3 regions of the Faecalibacterium sp. OM04-11BH genome follow, and region 2 is predicted to be linked to each of the others. Evidence: riboswitches for the same ligand, from Rfam matches in the RefSeq annotation. Region 2 holds a riboswitch; each other region holds the start of a gene.

Region 1 (7,821 bases), on a different contig from region 2:
GCCGGGGCTGCGCAGATTATTTTTAAATTTCCGTTGAGATTTTTGCAAAAAGCTCTTGCATTTTTGGGTGGGATAGGGTATGCTTAGCGTGATGAGATTGCTTCTTTCGCAGCGCCTTAATCGTTTTCGCAATCGACACACTGCCCACCTGACAAGGCGCAGTTTTAAGGAGGAAGCATTATGAAGTTCGGATATTTTGATGACCAGAATAAAGAATATGTCATCACCACCCCGCAGACACCCCTGCCCTGGATCAACTACCTTGGCAGCGAGGACTTCTTCAGTCTGGTTTCCAACACGGCGGGCGGTTACAGCTTTTACCGGGACGCCCGGATGCGCCGCCTGACCCGCTACCGCTACAACAACTCCCCGCTGGACATGGACGGCCACCGGATCTATATCAAGGACGGCGACACCGTTTGGAACCCGGGCTGGCAGCCCACCAAGACCCCGCTGGACAGTTACAGCTGCCGCCATGGTCTGGGCTACACCATTCTGGAGGGCAAAAAGGACGGTGTGACCGCCCGGCAGGAGCTGTTCGTCCCCAAGGGGGATGCCTGTGAGCTGGACCGCGTGACCGTGTGCAACGGCGGCACCACTGTTAAGGAGCTGGACCTTTTCAGCTATGTGGAGTTCTGCCTGTGGGACGCTGTGGATGACAGCTCCAACTTCCAGCGCAACTACTCCACCGGCGAGGTGGAGGTAGAGGGCAGCGTCATCTACCACAAGACCGAGTACCGCGAGCGCCGCAACCACTACGCTGTGTTCTGGGCAAACTGCCCGGTGGACAGCTTTGATACCACCCGGGATGCCTTTTGCGGCGTATACGGCGGCCCGGCAGATCCGCAGGCCGTCCGCGCCGGACACTGCTCCGGCAGCATTGCCCACGGCTGGGCACCGGTGGGCGCACTGCACATCCACCTGACCCTCGCCCCCGGCGAGAGCCGCAGCATCCTGTTTGGTCTGGGTTATATCGAGAACCCGCAGCAGGAAAAGTTCATTGCGCCGGGCGTCATCAACAAGACCCGCGCCCATGCCATGATGGAGCGCTACGCCACCGATGCACAGATCGATGCCGCCCGCGCCGCCTTGCGCACGCACTGGGAAGAGCTGCTGTCCACCTACCATCTGGAATCCGGTGAGGAAAAGCTGAACCGCATGGTCAACATCTGGCATCAGTACCAGTGCATGGTTACCTTTAACATGAGCCGCTCCGCCAGCTACTACGAAAGCGGTACCGGACGCGGCATGGGCTTCCGGGACAGCTGTCAGGACCTGCTGGGCTTTGTGCATATCATCCCCTCCCGTGCCCGGGAGCGCATTCTGGATATCGCCGCCACCCAGTTTGAGGACGGCAGCGCCTACCACCAGTACCAGCCCCTGACCAAAAAAGGCAACCGGGATATCGGCACCGGCTTCAACGATGACCCGCTGTGGCTCATTGCCGGTACTGCTGCCTACCTGCGGGAGACCGGCGATTGGTCCATTCTGGAAGAACAGGTACCCTTTGATAACGACGCCACCAAGGCGCAGCCGCTGATGGAGCACCTGCGCCGCAGCTTCAACTTTACCTGCACCCATCTGGGTCCCCACGGCCTGCCGCTGATCGGCCGCGCCGACTGGAACGACTGCCTGAACCTGAACTGCTTCTCCGAGCACCCGGGCGAGAGCTTCCAGATCACCGGCCCCAGCGAAGGTCCCGTAGCCGAAAGCGTTTTCATTGCCGGTATGTTCGTCAAGTACGGCCACGAATACGCCCAACTGTGCGACCATTTGAATCTGACCGAGGAGGCCGCTGCCGCCCGCAAGCACATTGATGCCGTGGAGCAGGCTACTCTGACCGCCGGTTGGGATGGCGCATGGTTCCGCCGTGCCTACGATGCTTTCGGCAAGCCCGTCGGCAGCAAGGAGTGCACCGAGGGTCAGATCTTTATTGAGCCGCAGGGCATGTGCGTCATGGCTGGCATCGGCAAGGAGAGCGGACAGGCCGCACAGGCACTTGCCAGTGTGGAAGAGCGTCTGGACACCAAATACGGTGTGGTGCTGCTGCAGCCCGCCTACACCAGCTACCAGCTGAATTTGGGCGAGATCTCCAGCTATCCTCCGGGATACAAGGAGAACGCCGGTATCTTCTGCCACAACAACCCGTGGATCAGCTGCGCCGAAGCAACGCTCGGCCACGGCGACCGTGCCTTTGCGGTGTACCGCAAGACCTGCCCCGCCTACATTGAGGACATTTCCGAGATCCACCGCACCGAGCCCTATGTTTACAGTCAGATGGTGGCCGGTAAGGACGCCCCCACCTTCGGCGAAGCCAAAAACAGCTGGCTGACCGGTACAGCGGCATGGACTTTCTTCAACATCAGCCAGTACATTCTGGGCATCCAGCCCACCTTGGACGGCCTGCGGGTAGACCCCTGCATCCCCCACACCCTGTCCGGCTTTACTGTGACCCGCCGCTTCCGCGGTGCTGTGTACCACATTACGGTGGACAACACCGCCGGGGTGCAGCACGGCATCAAGGCCGTTACTGTGGACGGCAAGACCATCTCCGGCAATGTACTGCCGCTGGCTGCCGCCGGTACTGAGGTAACGGTGCAGGTGACCATGGGTTAACCCAACTTTCTCTGCTTTTTCATATTATTCTCCTTTCTGTGACCAAAGCCGCCGCGCAGACCTCTGCACGGCGGTTTTGGTTTATAATGAAAATATTTTAACAGCTTAACGATTGATAATGCGCTCCGCGTTGCTCTGCGCATCTTCAGCGGAAAGGTTATTTTAATATTTCGCGTTTGTCGCGCTCTGCGGAGCGCTCCAAACGCATTTTCACAAGTGGGGCTGCAATGGTTAATGGGCGGTCTGAATCACAAATGCAGTTGACCGCTACGACCCCTCCTGTGAAAAAAGCATTTCAGCCAAGCCCGCAGGCTTGGCTGAAATGCAAATTAAAATCATAATTCCGCTATCTATGCGCAGAGCAACGCGGAGCGCATTCAAAATCATTTCACCTGCCCGCGCATTCCAAATCGTCCTCTTTCCTCTTGCAATTTTGGGAAAAGAGGTGTAGAATACAGTCACAATCAAACACAGGGGAGCTCGTGCAGCGGGCTGAGAGGAAGTATAGCAAGCTTCGACCCTTTTACCTGATGCGGATAATGCCGCCGTAGGAAGTCATACCCTTTATGATTTTTTGCAGGAGGAGCCGTGCCGGGCCCCTCCTGTTTTTTTGTACCTCTGCGGAGGTTCCGCAGCCGGCTGAGGGGGAGCGCCCTGAGCCTTGGATGAATGCAGCGATGGGAAGCCGTGTTCCGGCGTGAGAGGAAACCAGTAAGTTTCGACCGCACCTTCCGTACCTGTTCCCGCCTTGTGGCGGGCACGGGCTGTTTTGTTGCGGGAGCGCCGGTATTCACCCTGCGCTGCCGCAGATGGTTGAAAAGGAGCCAATTTATCATGAAGAATCTCTCTGTCAAAAAGCTTGCCCTTGCCGGTATGTTCTGTGCCCTGTGCGTGGTGGGCAGCGTGTTCAGCTTTCCCATGTTCGGCAGCAAGTGCGCCCCGGTGCAGCACATGGTCAATGTTCTGTGCGCCGTTCTGCTGGGGCCGTGGTGGGGTGTAGGCGTGGCCTTTGTGGCTTCCCTGCTGCGCAATCTGCTGGGTCTGGGCAGCCTGATGGCTTTCCCGGGCAGTATGTTCGGTGCGCTGCTGTGCGGCCTTGCATACCACAAGACCAAAAACCTGATCGCCACCGTGGTGGGTGAGGTGTTCGGCACCAGCATTCTGGGCGGCCTGTGCGCATGGCCCGTAGCCATCTTCCTGATGGGCAAGAGTGCTGCGGATATCGCCTTCTACGCCTACATCGTGCCCTTCCTTATCTCCACCGCCGTGGGTGCGGTGATCGCCGGTGCTGTGGTGTTCAGCCTGCAGCGCTCCGGCGCTCTGCGCTCCATGCAGAACAGCCTTTCCTGAGCGGAGGTGCCGGGAATGCTCAAAACCGCCTTTGAGAACCTGCGCAGCCGCAGCCCTCTCATCCACAACATCACCAACTACGTCACCGTGAACGACTGCGCCAACATGGTGCTGGCCTGCGGTGCCTCCCCCATCATGGCCGATGATGCCGCCGAGGTAGAGGAGATCACCGCCATCTGCGGCGGACTGAATATCAACATCGGCACGCTGAACAGCCGCACCGTCACCAGTATGCTGCTGGCGGGCAAAAAGGCCAATCAGCTGGGGCATCCGGTGGTACTGGACCCGGTGGGTGCAGGTGCTTCCCGTCTGCGCACCGACACCGCCTTCCGCCTGCTGCGGGAGGTGCAGTTCACGGTGATCCGTGGCAACATCTCGGAGATCAAAACCCTTGCCTCCGGCGCGGGCACCACCAAGGGCGTGGATGCAGACGTAGCCGACAAGGTGACCGAGGAGAATCTGGACAGCGCTGTAGCCTTTGCCAAGGCTTTTGCCGCCCGCACCGGCGCGGTAATCGCCATTACCGGTGCTATTGACATCGTGGCCGATGCACAAAAAGCCTACTGCATCCGCAACGGCAACGCCATGATGAGCAGCATCACCGGCACGGGCTGTCAGCTTTCTGCCCTGACGGCGGCTTTTGTCACCGCCAACCCCGGCTACCCGCTGGAAGCTGCCGCTGCGGCGGTGTGCGCCATGGGTCTGGCGGGCGAGATCGCCCACCAGCGGCTCACCCCGCAGGACGGCAACGCCACCTACCGCAATTACATCATTGATGCCATTTACAACATGACCCCTGAACAGCTGGAGAAAGGCGCAAACTATGAAGTGCGATAAACACACCATGCTCCTGTACGCGGTGACCGACCGCGCATGGGTGGGCGAGCAGACGTTGTATCAGCAGGTGGAAAGCGCCCTGAAGGGCGGTGCTACCTGTGTGCAGCTGCGGGAAAAGCAGCTGGGCGACGCAGATTTTTTACAGGAAGCCATTCAGATCCACGCCCTGTGCCAGCAGTACGGTGTGCCGCTGTTCATCAACGATAACGTGGAAGTGGCACTGCAGTGCCACGCCGAGGGCATCCATGTGGGACAGGACGATATGGCCGCCGCACAGGTGCGTCAGCGCGTGGGCGAGGGCGTGATGATCGGCGTTTCTGCCCACACGGTACAGGAAGCGCTGGACGCTGTGGCGCACGGCGCGGACTACCTTGGCGTTGGCGCGGTGTTCGCCACCCACACCAAGACGGACGTAAGCGAGATGCCCCGGCAGACCCTGCTGGACATCTGCAACGCCGTGGATGTGCCGGTGGTGGCCATTGGCGGCATCCACAAGGAGAACATCCTGCAGCTCAAGGGCACCGGCGTGGACGGCGTGGCGCTGGTAAGTGCTATCTTTGCCGCAAAGGACATCGAGGCCGAGTGCCGCGAACTGCGCGCCCTTTCGGAGCAGATCATAAAGTAAGCTATCATCCCGCGGCAAACCGGGGGCACCACCTTGGGCCGCGTTACAAAATTCATGGAGAAAACCAACATGAAAAGCGTATTTTGCGCAGGTGCCGGCATCCAGAGCATACTGTTTTTTCTGAATGACGGCTACCTGTCTGCCACCCTTGCCTGCGGGTCGGGAGTTCCTCCGAGGACCGTCCGCTGGGGTGGGACCCTGCTGCCGCAGGCAGTAGGGCGGGCGATGGAATGACCTGCAACAGCAACGACCGCCGCCAGTGGCGGAAACAGGAAGTTGCTGTTGGGGCAGCGGCCAGCAGGATGCGAGTGCTGCTCAATGCACGAAGCATCCGCTGGGTGCCGCAACCCGTACTCGTGTCCGAGGAGAAAGCTCCCGGCACGCGGGCTGCCCCACATCACTGTATGACCAGCACCCTGCTGTTCAGAGATAAACTGTTATTTGGAGGAACACAGCGTATGCAGACTTATACCACCCAGATGGATGCCGCCCGCAAGGGCATCATCACCCCGGAGATGGAGATCGTAGCCAAAAAGGAATACCGCACCACCGAGGAGATCCGCCAGTGGGTCGCCGAAGGCAAGGTAGCCATCCCCGCCAACAAGCACCACAAGTGCCTGAACCCCGAGGGCGTGGGCTCTATGCTGCGCACCAAGATCAACGTGAACCTTGGCGTCTCCCGCGACTGCAAGGACTACAACATTGAGATGCAGAAGGTGATGAGCGCCGTGAACATGGGCGCAGAAGCCATTATGGATCTGTCCAGCCACGGCAACACCCAGCCCTTCCGCCAGAAGCTGACCCACGAGTGCCCGGTGATGATCGGCACTGTGCCGGTATATGATTCGGTCATCCACTACCAGCGGGATCTGGCAGAACTGACCGCACAGGACTTCATCGATGTGGTACGCCTGCACGCAGAGGACGGCGTGGACTTTGTCACCCTGCACTGCGGCATCACCCGCAAGACCATCGAGCAGATCCGCAAGCACAAGCGCAAGATGAACATCGTCAGCCGCGGCGGCTCTCTGGTGTTTGCGTGGATGAGCATGACCGGCAACGAGAACCCCTTCTACGAGCACTTTGACGAGATCTGCGAGATCTGCGCCGAGCATGACGTGACCATCTCTCTAGGCGACGCCTGCCGTCCCGGCTGTCTGGCTGACGCCACCGACGTGTGCCAGATCGAGGAACTGGTGCGTCTGGGCGAGCTGACCAAGCGCGCATGGGCGCACAACGTACAGGTGATGGTAGAAGGCCCCGGCCATGTGCCCCTGAATCAGGTCGCCGCCAACATGGAGGTGCAGAAGAGCATCTGCATGGGCGCACCCTTCTATGTGCTGGGACCTCTGGTCACCGATATCGCCCCCGGCTACGACCACATTACCGCTGCCATCGGCGGCGCAGTGGCAGCCGCCAGCGGTGCGGCCTTCCTGTGCTATGTGACCCCCGCCGAGCATCTGGCACTGCCCAATGTGGAGGACGTAAAGCAGGGCATCGTGGCCTCCAAGATCGCCGCCCACGCCGCCGACATTGCCAAGGGCATCCCCCACGCCCGGGACATCGATGACAAGATGGGCGATGCCCGCCGCGTACTGGACTGGGATGCACAGTTTGCCTGCGCACTGGACCCCGAGACCGCCAAGGCCATCCGCGACGCCCGCCTGCCCGAGGACGACCACAGCGACACCTGCAGCATGTGCGGCAAGTTCTGCGCCGTGCGCAGCATGAACAAGGCACTGGCCGGTGAATACATCGATATCCTGTAAGCTATTCCCGCGCTGAAAGGCGCTTCTTCCTCCGGGACTGCTGCACAAGCGTGCGGCAGTCCCTTTTTATGGAACAGTCCCAAAATGCGCGTTGCCAAGCACACGCAAAAGCAACGTCTTTTCACGCATTTTGTGCAAAAAGTCAAATACAGCACCCTGCAATGCAAAAGCACCCCCGCACTTCTTCTGTGCAGGGGTGCTTTGTTTCAATCAACTGTTCCTATCCAGCCAGTACAAAAGCAAGATATTCCGCAGGTTATCATACATGGTCGTAAACGGTGCAGACAAAATACATCTTCTCTCCGATGGTCACGACCTCAATACCGATGGCGCGGCAATCTTTGCAGACAAACGGGTTTCCGTTAAAACCTGTCGCATTCCGCACCAGCGCCTTCAGCTCTGCCTCGTTTGCAGGTACTTCGACATCAAGGCAATCTATGGTATTGGTACCGCCCAGACCAAAATGATCATCATGTGCCACCCAAGCCTCAGCAGCTTCGATCTTGGCATCATAAGCGTCGTACAGCTTCTCATCAAACGGCAGTTCTACATTACCGGCAGCACGGAAGGCATCCGTCCAGACCTTTTCTGCGGCAGACAGCTCGGCCACTTCCTCCAGCTGCT
Region 2 (7,821 bases):
TTGCACATGGTGCTCTTCACCTTGTACAGGGTGGTCTGCACGCCGTCCGCCAGAGGACCGGCGTAAGGCACATAGCTGTCCACGCCCTCCTCAAAGCTCAGCTTGGTGGAGCCGCCCAGATCGTAGCGCTGCCAGTTGCGGGCACGGTTGGAGCCTTCGCCCCAGTACTCCTTCATATACTGGCCGTTGATGCGCACCTTGTTCGTGGGGCTCTCGTCAAAGCGGGCAAAGTAACGGCCCAGCATCACAAAGTCTGCGCCCATAGCCAGAGCGAGGGTGATGTGGTAGTCGTGGACGATGCCGCCGTCGGAGCAGATGGGCACATAGATGCCGGTCTCCTTGTAGTACTCGTCACGAGCCTTGGCAACCTCGATGACAGCGGTAGCCTGACCGCGACCGATGCCCTTGGTCTCACGGGTGATGCAGATGGAGCCGCCGCCGATACCGATCTTCACGAAGTCTGCGCCAGCCTCAGCGAGGAAGCGGAAGCCCTCGGCGTCCACCACGTTACCGGCACCCACCTTGACGGTGTCGCCGTAGTGCTCGCGGATCCAGCCGATAGTACGGCTCTGCCACTCGGAGTAGCCCTCGGAGGAGTCGATGCACAGCACATCCACACCGGCCTCTACCAGTGCGGGCACGCGCTGGGCGTAGTCGCGGGTGTTGATACCGGCGCCTACAACGTAGCTCTTGTTCTTATCCAGCAGCTCGTTGACGTTGGCCTTGTGGGAATCGTAGTCCTTGCGGAATACCATATACACCAGATTGCCCTCGGCATCCACCAGCGGCAGTGTGTTGATCTTGTTGTCCCAGATGATGTTGTTGCAGTCGTGCAGAGAGGTGTTGGCCGGAGCGGTGACCAGCTTTTCAACGGGGGTCATAAAAGTGGTAACGCAGGCGTCGTCCGGGGTGTGGTTGATGCGGTAATCGCGGGAAGCCACGATGCCCAGCAGCTTGCCGCCCGGAGTGCCGTCGGCAGTGATGGCGATGGTGGAGTGACCGGTGCGTGCCTTCAGCTCCAGCACATCATGCAGGGTGGCGGTGGGAGCCAGATTGGAATCGGACACCACATAGCCGGCCTTGAAGCTCTTGACGCGGCGCACCATGGCAGCCTCGTTCTCGATGCTCTGAGAGCCATAGATAAAGGAAACGCCGCCCTGACGAGCCAGTGCAATGGCCAGCTTATCGCCGGAGACCGACTGCATGATGGCGCTGATCATGGGGATATTCATCTGCAGCGGGCACTCCTCCTGCCCCTTGCGGTACTTGACCAGCGGGGTCTTCAGGCTGACCGCCGTGGGCACATTCTCCGCAGAGGAATAGCCGGGGACCAGCAGGTACTCGCCAAAGGTGCGGGAGGGTTCTTCGTAGAAATAAGCCATAATCAAACTCCTTTTCTCTTAACGCATCCGATATAAATCAGCATCAAAATCATTCATGTTTGCTGCCTATAAATTGATTGTATATACTTTACCACAAAGCCTGCAAGAATACAAACCCCTGCCGCGCCAAACTTTATAATTGTCCTTTGCGGAAAAACAGACAAATTGCCAAGCGTTTTCGGGCATTGGTCATACTTTGATTTTTGAAGTATCACTTTTGCAGGTAAAACAGGGCTTGCAGAATGCAAAAAAGCTCGTCCGAAACACCGGACGAGCCCTTTTGCACACGAAGCGGGACACTGCCTGTGCGGCGCATGGATCATAGCTGTGAAGGAGAACAGCCGGAGGAGGAGGATCCGCGCCCAGTATCCCAAAAACAAGAAGAAAAAGATTTCACACACAGCCTTGGGGCTTTGCCCTTGCTGTAACCATATTGTAACTCTTTTGAAACCATTTTGCAATAGGGTTTTGTAATTTATTTGTAATTTATTTTGTTAACTTTTTATGTCCTGCCCCGCCGGGCTGCCGCAAACATCATTTTCCTTTTTGTACCCGATATGGTATACTAACTATGAATATGCTGCCACAGGCAGAAAAAAGGAGTTTAGGATACGGTATGAAAACAAAATTGGGTATTGTGGGCTGCGGTTTTCTGGGCAACATCGTGGCCGACGCGTGGAAGAAGGGTCTGCTGCCGGACTACGAGCTGGTGGGCGTGACCAGCCGCACCCGCGCCTCGGCTGAAAAGACCGCCGCCAATGTCGGCTGCGCCGTCTGTGCGGACGTGGACGCGCTGCTGGCGCTTGAACCGGAGTACATCGTGGAGGCTGCCTCGGTGGAGTCGGTACGCGCCATGGCCATCCCCGTGCTGAAGCGGGGCGTGAATCTGGTCATTCTGTCCATCGGTGCCTTTGCGGATCTGGATTTCTACGCACAGGTCAAGGCTGCCGCCGTGGAGGGCGGCGCCAAGGTGCATCTGGCCAGCGGTGCCATCGGCGGCTTTGATGTGCTGCAGACCGTCACCCTGATGGCACAGGCGCAGGGCCTGCCGGAGACCGCCGGCATCGAGACCCATACCGGTGCAAAGGGCTTCCGCAACACCCCGGTGTGGGCAGAGCATCTGCTGACCGACACCGAAAAGACCACCGTGTTCACCGGCAACGCAAAGCAGGCCATTGCCACCTTCCCCCGCCGGGTGAACGTGGCTGTGGCTACCTCTCTGGCCACCACCGGCCCCGAGATCACCGGCGTGACCATGCACTCCGTTCCCGGCTGGGTGGGCGATGACCACTGCATCACCGCCGAGATCGAGGGCGTGAAGGCTGTGGTGGACATCTGCTCCTCCACCAGCGCCATTGCAGGCTGGAGCGCCGTCTCTCTGCTGCGCAATCTGTCCTCGCCCGTCTGCTTCTACTAATATAAGGAGGAGTCCGTCATGTTTGAAAAGCTTGTTGCCATTGAGCCGGTCAGTCTGATTCCCTCTGCCGAGGAGGAGCTGCACCGCTACGCCAAAGAGGTGGTGCTGTACCGTGACGTGCCCGGCAGTGACGCCGAAATGGTGCGCCGCATCGGAGACGCCGATGCCGTGCTGCTGAGCTACACCTCCCGCATGGGCAAGGAAGTCATTGCACAGTGCCCCAACATCCGCTATATCGGCATGTGCTGCAGCCTGTACTCTGAGGAGAGCGCCAACGTGGATATCGCCTACGCACGCACCCGGGGCATCAAGGTGCTGGGCATCCGGGATTACGGCGACCGCGGCGTTGTAGAGTATGTTCTGCACGAGCTGACCGGCCTGCTGCACGGCTTTGGAATGCCTATGCTGCGGGACGAGCCGGTGGAGATCACCGGCCTGAAGGTGGGCATCGTGGGGCTGGGCGTTTCCGGTCGGATGATCGCCGACGCGCTGCAATTTATGGGCGCAGAGATCAGCTACTTTGCCCGCAGCGCAAAGCCGGACGCCGAGGCTGCCGGTATGACCTTCAAGCCCCTGCCCCAGCTGCTGGCAGACAGCGAAGTGGTGTTCACCTGCCTGAACAAGAATGTACTGCTGCTGGGCGAAAACGAGTTTGCCCAGCTGGGTGCAGGTAAGGTGCTGTTCAACACCTCCATCGGCCCCGGCTTCGACTCCGCTGCACTGGAAAAGTGGCTCGACCTGCCCGGCACCCGCTTCTTCTGCGACACCCGCGCCGCCGCAGGCCCCGTGGCCGAGGACTTCTTTGCCCGGGAAAACGTGCGCTGTGCCAATGTGTCCGCAGGCCGCACCAAGCAAGCCTTCGTTCTGCTGAGCAAAAAGGTGCTGGACAACATCCGCACCGCACTGGGCGAGTAAGCAGTGCGTTTTTGCGCAGCCTGTTTTTCTTGCATCTTTTCCCCGATTGTGGTATGCTTTCTATTATAAAAAGGGAGCCCGCGCAAAGCGGGCTGAGAGTGGGTTGTACTGCCCTGACCTGTGACCTGATTTGGATCATGCCAACGTAGGGAGATAGCGCTTTTATCTGCGGATATGTCTTTGCGGGCATATCCGCATTTTTGCTGCAAAGGAGCATTTTATCCATGAAAACTGCATTGACCATTGCCGGCAGTGATTCCAGCGGCGGCGCCGGGATCCAGGCCGATATCAAGACCATGACCGCCAACGGCGTGTTTGCCATGAGCGCCATTACCGCCCTGACGGCACAGAACACCACCGGTGTGACCGCCATTTTTGACACCACGCCGCAGTTTCTGGCGCAGCAGCTCGACGCTGTATTTACCGACATCTACCCGGATGCGGTAAAGATCGGCATGGTATCCTCTGCCCCGCTCATCGACACCATTGCCGAGCGGCTGCACTTTTACGGCGCAAAGCATATCGTGGTGGACCCTGTGATGGTGGCCACCTCCGGCGCAAAGCTGCTGCAGGACGATGCCGTGCAGGCGCTGACCGCAAAGCTGCTGCCGCTGGCTGAGGTGCTTACCCCCAACATCCCGGAGGCCGAGATCTTGTCCGGCATGACCATTGCAAACGCTGCCGACATGGAAGCCGCTGCCCGTACCATCAGCGAGCGCTACGGCTGCGCCGTGCTGTGCAAGGGCGGCCACCAGATCAACGATGCTGACGACCTTTTGTGGCGCGGCGGCACCGGCAAGTGGTTCAAGGGCAAGCGCATTGCAAACCCCAACACCCACGGCACCGGCTGCACCCTGTCCAGCGCCATCGCTTCCAATCTGGCCAAGGGGTACGACCTCGACACCGCCGTGGAGCGCGCCAAGGCCTACATTTCCGGCTGTCTGTCCGCCATGCTGGATTTAGGGCACGGCTCCGGGCCCATGGATCATACCTTCAACCTGAAGGGAGATTTTGTCCGTGACTGACCTGCCCTTCGTTTCGGCGCTGGTGCAGGCAGACCTGCCTGTGTGGGAGCAGTGCTTACAGACCGAGTTTCTGCAAAAGATGGAAAACGGCACCCTGAGCGAGGACTGCTTTAAAAGCTACCTTGTGGAGGACAGCCTGTATCTGCGGGAGTACGCCAAAATTTTTGCGTGGGGCATGACCAAGGCCACCACCATGGCTGCCATGCGCACCTACTATTCCCTGCTGTCCTTTGTGCAGGAGAACGAGGACCTGACCCGGCTGCGGTATCTGGAGCAGTACGGTCTGCGGGAAGCTGATATCCAGTCCCTGCCCCTGCGCCCGGAGAACCGCGCCTATCTGGACTGCATGATCGATGCTGCCCGCACCGGCGAAGGGGAAGCTGAGTGCCTGATGGCCTGCCTGCCCTGTATGCTGAGTTACGGGTGGCTATTCCAGAAGCTTTTGCAGCGCTCCCCCGCCGTAAAGGACACCTACTACGGCGCGCTGGTGCTGGACTACGCCGGCCCCGGCTATGATGCCGCCTGCCGCGCATGGGCAGAGCGCGCCGAGGTGGCCTGCACCGGCCTTTCGCCGGAGCGCGCCGCTCGCTGCCGCGCAATCTTCCGCGCCTGCTCGGAGCACGAGCTGCACTTCTGGGAGATGTGCGCCACACCCCGGACGGATATTTAAGAATAAATATAGAGAACCCGGAAGGTCCGCAGACCTTCCGGGTTCTCTTCTTATAAAATCTTTATCGCAGCACCGAGAGTTCCTCGATGCCGTAGTGCTGCATCAGGGCAATAGCCGCCGGGGTGATCTCCTCGCCGCTGACCGCCACAGGAATGGCGGGCGGGCAGGACACCGTAGGCATGGCACACACCCGTCCCAGTGCCTTGTGCACCGGAACGCGCACCTGTGCGCCCAGCACCGCCTGCCGGATGGTGCAGCGCTGCACCGCCTGTTGCTGCAAGGCGGCAAACTCCCCTGCCCGGTTCTCTGGGCGGGGCAGCCCGGCAGGCACAGCAGCCAGAAGCTGTTCCAGCGCGGTTTGCAGGCGTTCAAAGTCCTGCGACGGGTTCTCCGGGGTGAACATCAGCACCACATAACGCGGGTCTGCATACTCGCACTCCAGCTGTGCGCGGTGCAAAGCATCTGCCAGCGCTGTGCCAGTGCAGCCAAGGGCAGCGGCGTCCAGCGTAAGCTTCATCGGCTCCTGCTGCGCCCCGGCAACTGCCAGCGGCACCGGGCACTGCCGTACCGCTGCGGTCTTGTTCAGGCTGCGGCGCAGACTTTCCAGCGCGGCGCAGCACTGTGCCAGCCGCTGGGGGTAGTCCCCTGCCAGCACCGCGTTGCAGGCATCCAGCGACTGCAAAATGAGGTAAGAGGGGCTGGTAGAGCCGAACAGTGCCAGCGCCCCCCGCACGGCGGCTTCGTCCTGCACAGGGGCATCGTGCGCCAGATGCAGATACGCGCCGCCGGTGACCACCGGCAGGGTCTTGTGGGCAGAGTCGCAGCACATCGCCGCGCCCTGCGCGATGGGGTGGCAGTTTTGCGGCAGAAAGCGCAGGTAGGCCCCGTGGGCGTTATCCACCAGCAAAGGCACGCCCTGCATCCGGCAGACAGCGGCCAGCGCCGGGATGTCCTGCATCCCGCCCAGATAATCCGGGCTGGTGACGTACACACCAAAGGGGCTTATCCCCTGCTGCGTCAGCGCGTGCAAAGCCTCGGCCAGCGTTTCGGCTGTGACTGGGCAGCTGCACAGTGCACCCTCTGCCTGCGCAGACGGCCAAAGCCAGCGGATATCAAAATCCAGCAGCGCCGCCGCGTAGAGCAGCGCCTTGTGGGCGTTGCGGGCAGCCAGCAGCACCGGGCGCCTGCCGTTTTGCGGTACGCCTTGCAGCGCCAGAAACAGCATGGCGCGGATGCACTGAGACGAGCCCTCGGTGCTGTAATAGCTGTGCGCCGTGCCGAACAGCCGGGTGGCGTTGGCTTCGCTTTCGGCAATAATGCCCTCCGGCGCGTAAAGCTCGTCCGCACCGCAGATCTCGGTGATATCCAGCGGCTCAAAGCCTAAAAGGCTCTGCCCCTTGTGGCCGGGCATGTGCAGCCGAGCGGTGCCGGACTGTGCATAGCTGCGCACAAAATCCACGATGGGGGTGGTCACGCTCATTCGCAGGCTTCGCCGTCAGCGCAGGCGTTGCAGGTAGAGCCCAGCTCAATGGGCACCTCAATGCCCTTGGCTGCCAGTTCCTGATTCTCGGCTACCTTGATCATGATGGCGCACTCCATGCGCTTTTTGAACAGCTCACAGCCGTACTCGTACACGCCGGTAATGCTGCCGGTGGCATGGTAGGAGTTGGCAGCGCAGCCGCCGGAGCAGTACAGCTTTGCCCAGCAGTCCTGACACTCCTTGCGGGCGTAGGCGTTGCAGTGCTTGAACTCATCCCGCACGGCGGTGTTGGTAACGCCCTTCCAGATATCGCCCAGCAGGTACTTGGGGTCGCCCACGAACTGGTGGCAGGGGTACAGATCGCCCCAGGGGGTAACCGCCATGTACTCGGTGCCGGAGCCGCAGCCGGAGATGCGCTTATAGATGCAGGGACCGCCGGTCAGGTCGATCATGTAGTGGTAGAAGGTAAAACCTCTGCCCTCGCGGTCGCGCTTGATCATCTCCTTGGCAAGGATCTCGTACTGCTCCTTCAGGATGGGCAGATCCGCCTCAGTCAGGGCGCTGGGATCGCTGGGGTCACATACCACCGGCTCCATGCTCAGCTCGGTAAAGCCAAGGTCTGCCATGTGGAAGATATCGTTGGTGAAGTCGGTGTTAAAGTGGGTATAGGTGCCGCGCATATAGTAGTTCTTGTCGCCGCGCTTTTTCACGAACTCCTGGAACTTGGGCACGATGCGGTCGTAGCTGCCGTTGCCTGCACAGTCCACGCGGAAACGATCGTTGACCTCCTTACGGCCGTCCAGACTCAGCACTACGTTGTGGCACTCCTTGTTGCAGAAGTCGATGACATCATCATCGATCAGCACACCGTTGGTGGTCATGGTAAAGCGGAAGTTCTTGTTATGGATCTTCTCCTGCTCGCGGCAGTAGGC
Region 3 (7,821 bases), on a different contig from region 2:
CACCCGCCCGGGCTATGCCCTTGCTACGCTGGAAAGCTGCATCCTGTCGGTGCGGCAGAAGTACGGCGTGCAGGTGTATCTGGAACCCGGCGAGGCTTGGGCGCTGAACGCGGGCTATCTGGTCACCACCGTGCTGGACACCCTGCGCAACGGGGATACCAGCCTTGCCATTCTGGATATGTCCGCAGCCTGCCACACCCCGGACGTCATCGAGATGCCCTACCGCCCGCCGCTACTGGATGCCGGTGAGGCAGGGGAGAAGGCACACACTGTCCGGCTGGGCGGCCCCACCTGCCTTGCGGGGGATATCATCGGGGATTACAGCTTTGATGCACCTCTTGCTGAGGGGGATAAGCTCATCTTCGGCGATATGGCCATCTACACCACCTGCAAGAACAACACCTTCAACGGGATGCCCCTGCCGCCCATCTGGCTGCTGGGCGCAGACGGCAATTGCCGCGAGCTGGTGCACTTCGGTTATCAGGACTTCAAAATGCGCTTGGGCGCACAGTAAAATAAAAAGCGTTTGTCGCGGCCTGCGGGCTGCGACAAACGCTTTTTTCATGAAAGAGGTCGTTAAGGTGAACGGCAGATAAAACAAAAAGCACCACACATCTCTGTGTGGTGCTTTGGTTCTGGTAGAGATTACCGGGCTGTTGTAATCACGGTGACCCTCTTGCAGTCCATGCACGGCGCTTTCCCGGGTGAACTAAGCCCTCACTCGTTTGGCCTTAACGAAAAAAGCACCGCACATTTCTGTGCGATGCTTTTCTTTCTGGTGGAGATTACCGGGATCGAACCGGTGACCTCTTGCATGCCATGCAAGCGCTCTCCCAGCTGAGCTAAACCCCCAGATGTCTTGCTTTGTGCCTGACGACGTGTGTAATTATACCAGCCACAGGGGCGCTTGTCAACAGTTTTTTGAAAAATTTTTGCAGTAAAAGATCCCCGCAGGGCGTGTGCCCGGCGGGGATCGGAAAGCGGGGGAGTGCTCGTTTTGAAAAACTACGCCTTAGCGTGCCTGACGGTCGAAGATCTGCGGGGCCACGCGGCACAGCAGCACAGCGGCCACCATGGTGAGCAGGGTCTCGGGCAGCATATAACTGCCGTTGTAGGTCAGGCTGTAAGTCCATGCAGCCAGACCATCATTCAGGTTGCCCCAGACCAGCACGCCGGACAAAAAGCTGCACATAAAGCGCAGGAAACCGGCGGCAAAGGTGCCCACGGCCACGCCTACGGTGCGGTTCTTGAAGGGGCGGGCGAACAGCTCGGCCAGACCCAGTGCCATAAAGGCCAGCACATAGTCCAGCAGCACCTCGCCGAGGAAGTAGAGGAAGGTGGAAGCGGGAGGAGGGTAGAAGCCCATGATCATTTGCAGGCAGGAGTTCACGAAACCGGTGAACAGGCCCCACTTTGCGCCGTGGCGGAAGGACACCAGCACAAAGGGCAGCATGCTCAGCAGGGTAATGCTGCCGCCGTTGGGCATGGTGAAGAACTTGATGTTGGAAAGCACCGTGCCAATGGCGATCATCAGGGCGCATTCCACCAGAATGCGGGTCTTGGAATAGGTTTTGGACATGATGAAAAAAATTCCTCTCTCATAGTAGTACACAAAAACAAAATGCGCCTGCTGGCAGCAGACGCATGGAGGTTTGTTGAACGTACCGGACAGTTCCGCAAACTCCCTACGCCGGTATTGCCCGGATCAGGTAAAGGGTACTCCGCGCAATGCGGATCTCAGCCTTACGGCGCCCCTGTTTTTATGTCCGCCCACAGTATACGCGCCGAGGGACAAAAAGTCAAGCCCGCAGACATAATCCGCCCCGGCGGTGCGTATGTTATACCATTGCAAAGCTGGAACGCAGGGAGGCGGGATATGAAAGCCGATCCAGAACAGCGCGCCGTGCAGCTGGGGGAGTACATTGCTGCCCACAACGCCACGGTGCGGGCAGCGGCGGCTGCGTTCGGGTGCAGCAAGTCCACCGTGCACAAGGATGTTGCCGTGCGGCTGCGCAGCATCAGCCCTGCGCTGTACGGGCAGGTGCGTGCCGTGCTGGCGCGCAACAAGGCCGAGCGCCACCTGCGGGGCGGGGCTGCCACCCGACGCAGATACAGCCGCCGCTAAAGCCAAAAAAGACCACTGCCCTGCGCAGCGGTCTTTTTTGACTGGGACGATTTTGAATGGCCGCCGCGCTGCTTTGGCCATATTCAGAGGAAAGCATGATTATAATTCGTGGTTCAAAAACACCTGCGGGTGCTTTTGAACCGCTTTTTCATAGGGGGCACAAAGAAAAGCAGCAGCTGCGGCTGCTTTCATCCCCCGGTGTGGAACTGCTGCAGCGCACTTTTTTCCAACCGGCTTACCTGTGCCTGACTGATGCCGATCTCCTGCGCTACCTCCATCTGCGTTTTGCCGCGCAGATATCGCAGCTCCATAATGCGCTTTTCCCGGGGCGAAAGGGCGGCTACCGTATCGCGGAACTGCAACCCACTGATCCAGCTCTCCTCGCTGTCCGGGTCGCGCACCTGATCGATCACGTACATGGCATCGCCGCCGTCGGTGTACACCGGCTCATCAAGGCTGAGCGGTTCTACCACCGACTCCAGCGCGGCGGTCACCTCGCGTCGGGCAAGCCCCGCTGCGGCGGCGATCTCGTCCATGGTGGGCTCGCGCCCCAGCTGCTTTTCCAGCGTTTCCCGCGCCTGCATGGCACGGTAGGCGGTGTCCCGCAGGGTGCGGCTTACCCGCAGGGCGTTGTTGTCCCGCAGAAAACGCCGGATCTCCCCGATGATCATGGGCACGCCGTAGGTGGAGAACCGCACCGGCTGTGCGGGGTCAAAGTTGTCGATGGCTTTGATCAACCCGATGCACCCCACCTGAAACAGATCGTCCAGATTCTCGCCCCGCTGGGCAAACCGCTGCACCACGCTGAGCACCAGCCGCAGGTTGCCCTCCACCATCCGCGCCCGGGCAGCCTTGTCCCCGGCGTGGGCAAGGGTGAGCAGCTGCCGCTTTTCCGCCTCGGTCAGCACAGGCAGCTGCCCCGTGTTCACACCGCATAGCTCCACCTTGTTGTACATCCAAACGCCCCCGGTCTTTTAGCTTTACCGGAAGTATGGCTCTGTGCGCCGGGCGCTATGCGTGGAAAAAATTGAGCGCCCCTCCGCAAAAGAGGGGCGCTTTGTAGACAAAGCTGTAATTTTATGGTATGCTGTGACTGGCGGCGCAAGCCGTCCATCAGGCGCTGTGCCCACAAACGCAGGACGGGTTGCGGCACCCAGTATCCGCTTCGTGCCTTGGGCGGCACTCGCGTCTTACTGGCCGCTGCCCCAACCTCGCCTCCCTGTTTCTGCCGCAGGCAGCGGTCGGCTCCGTTGCAGCTAGCTCCTTACCGGTACCTGAGTGCCGGGTAAGAGCGAATTTTTTCTTTGAGATCTCGTTTCTCCCCGGACGCTTAAGGGCGGGAAGGGGGGATGCGTCATGACGTTTGAACAGGTCGTATTGCTGCTCACGCTGCTTGGCGGAGCAATCTACATCACCTTTCAGATCACATGGACTGTATCGCACAGTGATGATAAAAAGAAAAAATGACCGCCCTCAGTGACTCCCAATCCTGAACGGTCATTTTTCTTTTGATCTAGTATGGTAAGGAGTTAGCCGTTTGCAGGGCCAGCGCCTCTTGTGTTTTCATTATACACGTTCCCACGCGGAATGTCAAGCGCTACGCCCGCTGCTACTCGCTTTCAAGCCGGGCTTTCAGGGTATGGATGATGCGCTTTTCCAGCCGGGAAATATAGCTCTGGCTGATGCCAAGGGCATCGGCGGCTTCCTTCTGGGTGCGCTCCACGCCGTCGGTAAGGCCGAAACGCAGTTCCATGATCTGCCGCTCCCGTGCCGAGAGCGCCGCCACGGCGCTGCGCAGTACCGCGCGTTCGGCGTCCTGCTCCAGCTGCTGGCTTACCGCGTTGGCGTCGCTGCCAAGGATGTCCGAGAGCAGCAGCTCGTTGCCGTCGCCGTCCACGTTCAAAGGCTCGTCGATGCTGGTTTCCTGCCGGCGGTTGGAGCTTTTGCGCAGGTACATCAAGATCTCGTTGCCGATGCAGCGGCTGGCGTAGGTGGCAAGCTTGATGCTGCGGGCAGGGGTAAAGGTGTTTACCGCCTTGATCAGCCCAATGGTACCGATGCTTACCAAGTCCTCAGCGGGCACGCCGCTGTTCTCGTACTTTTTTGCCAGATACACCACCAGCCGCAGGTTGTGGGTGATCAGCTCTTCGCGGGCGGCGGTGTCCCCGGCAGCCATGCGGTCAAGCAGGGTCTTTTCCTGCTCGGGGGTCAGGGGCGGGGGCAGGCTTGGCCCGCCCGCCAGATAATGCACCGCGCCGCAGTAGCGCAAACGCCCCCACAGCCGCCGCCAGACTTGCCGTAAAAACTGCAACATGGAAATCCCTCCTGTGCACTGTTAATTATATGTATAATAGAAGAAACTCCCTCAGTTAAAGCCTTGCGGCTTTGCCAGCTCCCTCGGGGAGGGAGCCTCTGGCGCGCTCGGAAGCTTTGCGCTTTAGCCGGAAACCTTACCGCCATGCCAAAGGCCCCATCCCAGAGGACGACTTCCCCCGGCCGGGGGAAGATGTCGCCGCAGGTGACAAAAAGGGGAATCTGTCGCCGTAGGCGACTGGGGGAGTTTTGGGTGCTCTCCTACACCCCCGCCTCCTCCGCTACGTCATCCCCCAACAGCAGCGTCCACGCGCCGGTGGGGGCATCCGGCGCGCAAAAGGCCGCCAGCAGGCCGGGCACACGGCGCTGCCCACAGCATAGCACAGCGGGTACGGCCGGCAGCAGGCAGTGGCCGGTAACGGCGGCGCAGGGCACAAACTGCACCCCCAGCCCCGGGGGCGGGGCAGCACCGGCGGCAAACCAGCTGTCTAAGGTTTCCCGCAGCGGCGCGGGCAGCCGGCTGCGCACCGGCGGATACTGCACCAGCACCACCCGCCGCCCGGCAAGAGGGTCTTGCAGGGTAAAGCCGGTGTCATGGTAGGCCTGCACGGGCACAGCCGCTCCCGCAAGGTGAAGCACGGCGGCAAAGCAGCCCCGCTGCGGGCGGCCAAACACCGCCAGCAGCCCGCGCAGCAGCGCATACACCCCGGCGCAGCACAGCAAAAGCCGCCCCGGGCGCACCGGCAGCAGCACGCTCAGGTTATTGGCCTGTACCCCGGGTAGCACCACCGCGCCGCACAGCAGGCCGTTCAGCGCCGCGTACCACCCGCACAGCCGGGCAAAGCTGCGCGCGCCGGGCACGCCGTAGCACACCGCCACCACCCCGCAGCAGCTGGCTATTTTATATAGTATCGCCAGCGGGGCAGGCCACGGCGGCGCCAGCAGGGCAAGGGTGCTTGCCGCAGCCGCCGCGCTGCCCACGCACAGCCGCAGCCCGGTGCAGCTGCGCCCGCACAAAAGCCCCGCGCCCAGCAGCAGCGCGGCGGCTGCAGCAAAGTTTACCAGCAGCAATTCGTCCACAAAAACAACTGTTTTCATTGTGCAGCACCGCCTTATGGTTCTGGTAATTCTATTTTTCACAAATTTGCGAAAAAACTTGTCACACCAGAAAAACCCGCATGAACAGTGCACATTTGCTACAAAAGCGGGGACGAGGTTTCACAGTTTTTACACTTTTTTCAAAAAAGTACTTGAACATTTCTGGAAAGTGTGGTATATTATTGCCATCCTAGCAAGGATTGAACCGGAAACACCGGTTCGAAAATATTTTTTCTATTTTTGAAGGGAGTAATTCATTATGATGATGCCTGCAAATTTCTCTGCTGTGTCTGAGAACGAGATGACCTACGTTATGGGCGGTAGTGTTGCTGACTACCTGGCACCCGCTATGGGCGCTGCTCAGTGGCAGAACTTCCACAAGAACCTGATTACCATCGTTGGTAACAAGTACGTTCAGGGCTTCCTGGACAACACCGTTGGCGCTGTGTTCAGCGGCACCTGGACCCCCGGCGACGGCCTGACCGGCTTCGGCGGCCAGTTCAGCAACATCTGGAAGAAGAACTACACCGATAATGTGACCGGTGAGTCCACTGGCGCTCAGAAGTTCGGCTACGGCGCTCTGGGCGTTGTGAACAGCATCCTGAACGTTGCTGGCAACCTGGCTGCTATCTACAACCTGGGCTTCGGCACCGCTAAGAACATCGTCAACGAGGGCAAGTTCAACTTCCCCGCCGGTGTCTAATTCTCAGACAATGCTTGCGTGACTGTGCCCTAGAGGTGCAGGGAACATACTAGCATAATAACACCCCCGCAGGTTCATGCCTGCGGGGGTGTTTTTTTTGCGTAACTTCCTCAGTCAAAGCCTGCAGCAGTACCCCCTCAGTCACGGCTTGCGCCGTGCCGGCTCCCCCAAGGGGGCGCCTTTAGTGGCGGTGGCAAAGCTTCTGGCTAAAGTGCAAAGTTTCCGGCAGCGCCAGTTGCGCCCTCTCAGGCGCTCCCGCGCCAGCTCTCCCGAAGGGAGAGCCAAGTTTTAAAGTCCATTGCTAAAGCATCAGGTGTAACGAGGAAGTGTATGGGCGTGCTCTTGCCTCTCCCTTTGGGAGAGGTGGATTTGCGAAGCAAAGACGGAGAGGGCGCACGCCGTTAGCTTCGATGCTAAAGCATCCGACGCAATAAGAAACTTTGCCGCCACAGCGAAAAGCCGTCCCCTTGGGGAAGGTGGCTGCGAACGAAGTGAGCAGACGGAAGGGGTGCACTCCGGGGAGTCGCTAACCGGAAAAACGAGACTGAGAGGGTTTTCCCCAGTTCACACTTCTTTTACCAGTCTGTTACTTTCCGTTTTGTGCTGTTTGTGGTATACTATGGTCAACATGGGTCACCATGGCAACATTGAAACAGACAGGATGTGAAATCCTCTTATGAAAGATGGTTTTTTAAAGGCAGCTGCCTTTTCGCCCGCGCTGCGGGTGGCAGACTGCACCTATAACGCGCAGCAGATTCTGGCGCAGCTGCAAGCTGCCGCGCAGCGCGGGGTAAAGCTGGCGGTATTCCCGGAGTTTTGCCTTACCGGCTACACCTGCGGCGATTTGTTTTTGCAGCGCACCTTGCAGCAGGGCGCACTGGATGCGCTGGAGTGGCTGCTTGCGCAGACCCGCACGCTGGATACCGTAGCGCTGGTGGGCTTGCCGCTGCTGGTGCACGGCAAGCTGTACAACTGCGCCGCCGTACTGTGCCGGGGGCAGCTGCTGGGCATCGTGCCCAAGACCTACCTGCCAAACTACGGCGAGTTTTACGAAAAGCGGCAGTTCACCCCCGGCAGCACCGAGGTGCAGACGGTGACTGTCTGCGGGCAGCAGGTGCCCTTTGGCACGTCGCTGCTGTTCCGCTGCCGCCAGATGCCCAGCTTTGTGCTGGGCGTGGAGCTGTGCGAGGATCTGTGGAGCGCGCTGCCGCCTTCCACCTTCCACGCACTGGCGGGCGCGACCGTCATTGCAAACCTTTCCGCCAGCGATGAGACCGTGGGCAAAGCCGAGTACCGCCGCGCACTGGTGGCAAACCAGTCTGCCCGGCTGCTGTGCGGCTACCTGTACGCCTCGGCAGGGCACGGCGAAAGCACCACCGACATGGTGTTTGCCGGGCACGACCTCATTGCCGAGGACGGCAGCATTCTGGCCGAGACTGCGCCCTTTGCGGGCGATTACGCTGAGACCGAGCTGGACTGCCAGCGCATGGAGGCCGAGCGTGCCCGCAACACCAGCTTTGAGCACACTGCCGAGGGCTACGTCACGGTGGAATTTGACCTATCACCGGAGGAAACGGTGCTC

Evidence for each region. Region 2 has a riboswitch for thiamine pyrophosphate ahead of thiD (bifunctional hydroxymethylpyrimidine kinase/phosphomethylpyrimidine kinase). Riboswitches for the same ligand answer to the same signal wherever they lie in the genome.
Region 1: linked by a shared signal. The riboswitch ahead of thiW (energy coupling factor transporter S component ThiW) and the one ahead of thiD (bifunctional hydroxymethylpyrimidine kinase/phosphomethylpyrimidine kinase) in region 2 are both predicted to bind thiamine pyrophosphate.
Region 3: linked by a shared signal. The riboswitch ahead of thiT (energy-coupled thiamine transporter ThiT) and the one ahead of thiD (bifunctional hydroxymethylpyrimidine kinase/phosphomethylpyrimidine kinase) in region 2 are both predicted to bind thiamine pyrophosphate.

What each region holds. Positions count from the first base shown of each region.
Region 1 is NZ_QULS01000006.1:8,401-16,221, reverse strand. It holds gene DXB44_RS06930 (glycosyl transferase) at 181-2,616, shown strand; TPP riboswitch at 3,079-3,187, shown strand; gene thiW (energy coupling factor transporter S component ThiW) at 3,451-3,966, shown strand; gene thiM (hydroxyethylthiazole kinase) at 3,982-4,803, shown strand; gene thiE (thiamine phosphate synthase) at 4,790-5,428, shown strand; gene DXB44_RS14635 (hypothetical protein) at 5,498-5,662, shown strand; gene thiC (phosphomethylpyrimidine synthase ThiC) at 5,887-7,197, shown strand; gene DXB44_RS06900 (hypothetical protein) at 7,457-7,821, opposite strand, start outside.
Region 2 is NZ_QULS01000002.1:342,077-349,897, forward strand. It holds gene DXB44_RS03390 (IMP dehydrogenase) at 1-1,382, opposite strand, end outside; gene DXB44_RS03395 (aspartate dehydrogenase domain-containing protein) at 1,999-2,799, shown strand; gene DXB44_RS03400 (NAD(P)-dependent oxidoreductase) at 2,818-3,714, shown strand; TPP riboswitch at 3,775-3,883, shown strand; gene thiD (bifunctional hydroxymethylpyrimidine kinase/phosphomethylpyrimidine kinase) at 3,939-4,739, shown strand; gene DXB44_RS03410 (TENA/THI-4 family protein) at 4,732-5,409, shown strand; gene DXB44_RS03415 (amino acid decarboxylase) at 5,471-6,889, opposite strand; gene scfB (thioether cross-link-forming SCIFF peptide maturase) at 6,886-7,821, opposite strand, start outside.
Region 3 is NZ_QULS01000001.1:244,080-251,900, reverse strand. It holds gene DXB44_RS01085 (carboxynorspermidine decarboxylase) at 1-514, shown strand, start outside; tRNA gene DXB44_RS01080 (tRNA-Ala) at 777-852, opposite strand; gene thiT (energy-coupled thiamine transporter ThiT) at 1,013-1,579, opposite strand; TPP riboswitch at 1,666-1,766, opposite strand; gene DXB44_RS01070 (sporulation transcriptional regulator SpoIIID) at 1,877-2,125, shown strand; gene sigG (RNA polymerase sporulation sigma factor SigG) at 2,314-3,081, opposite strand; gene sigK (RNA polymerase sporulation sigma factor SigK) at 3,735-4,439, opposite strand; gene DXB44_RS01050 (sigma-E processing peptidase SpoIIGA) at 4,700-5,536, opposite strand; gene DXB44_RS01045 (hypothetical protein) at 5,796-6,239, shown strand; gene DXB44_RS01040 (NAD(+) synthase) at 6,916-7,821, shown strand, end outside.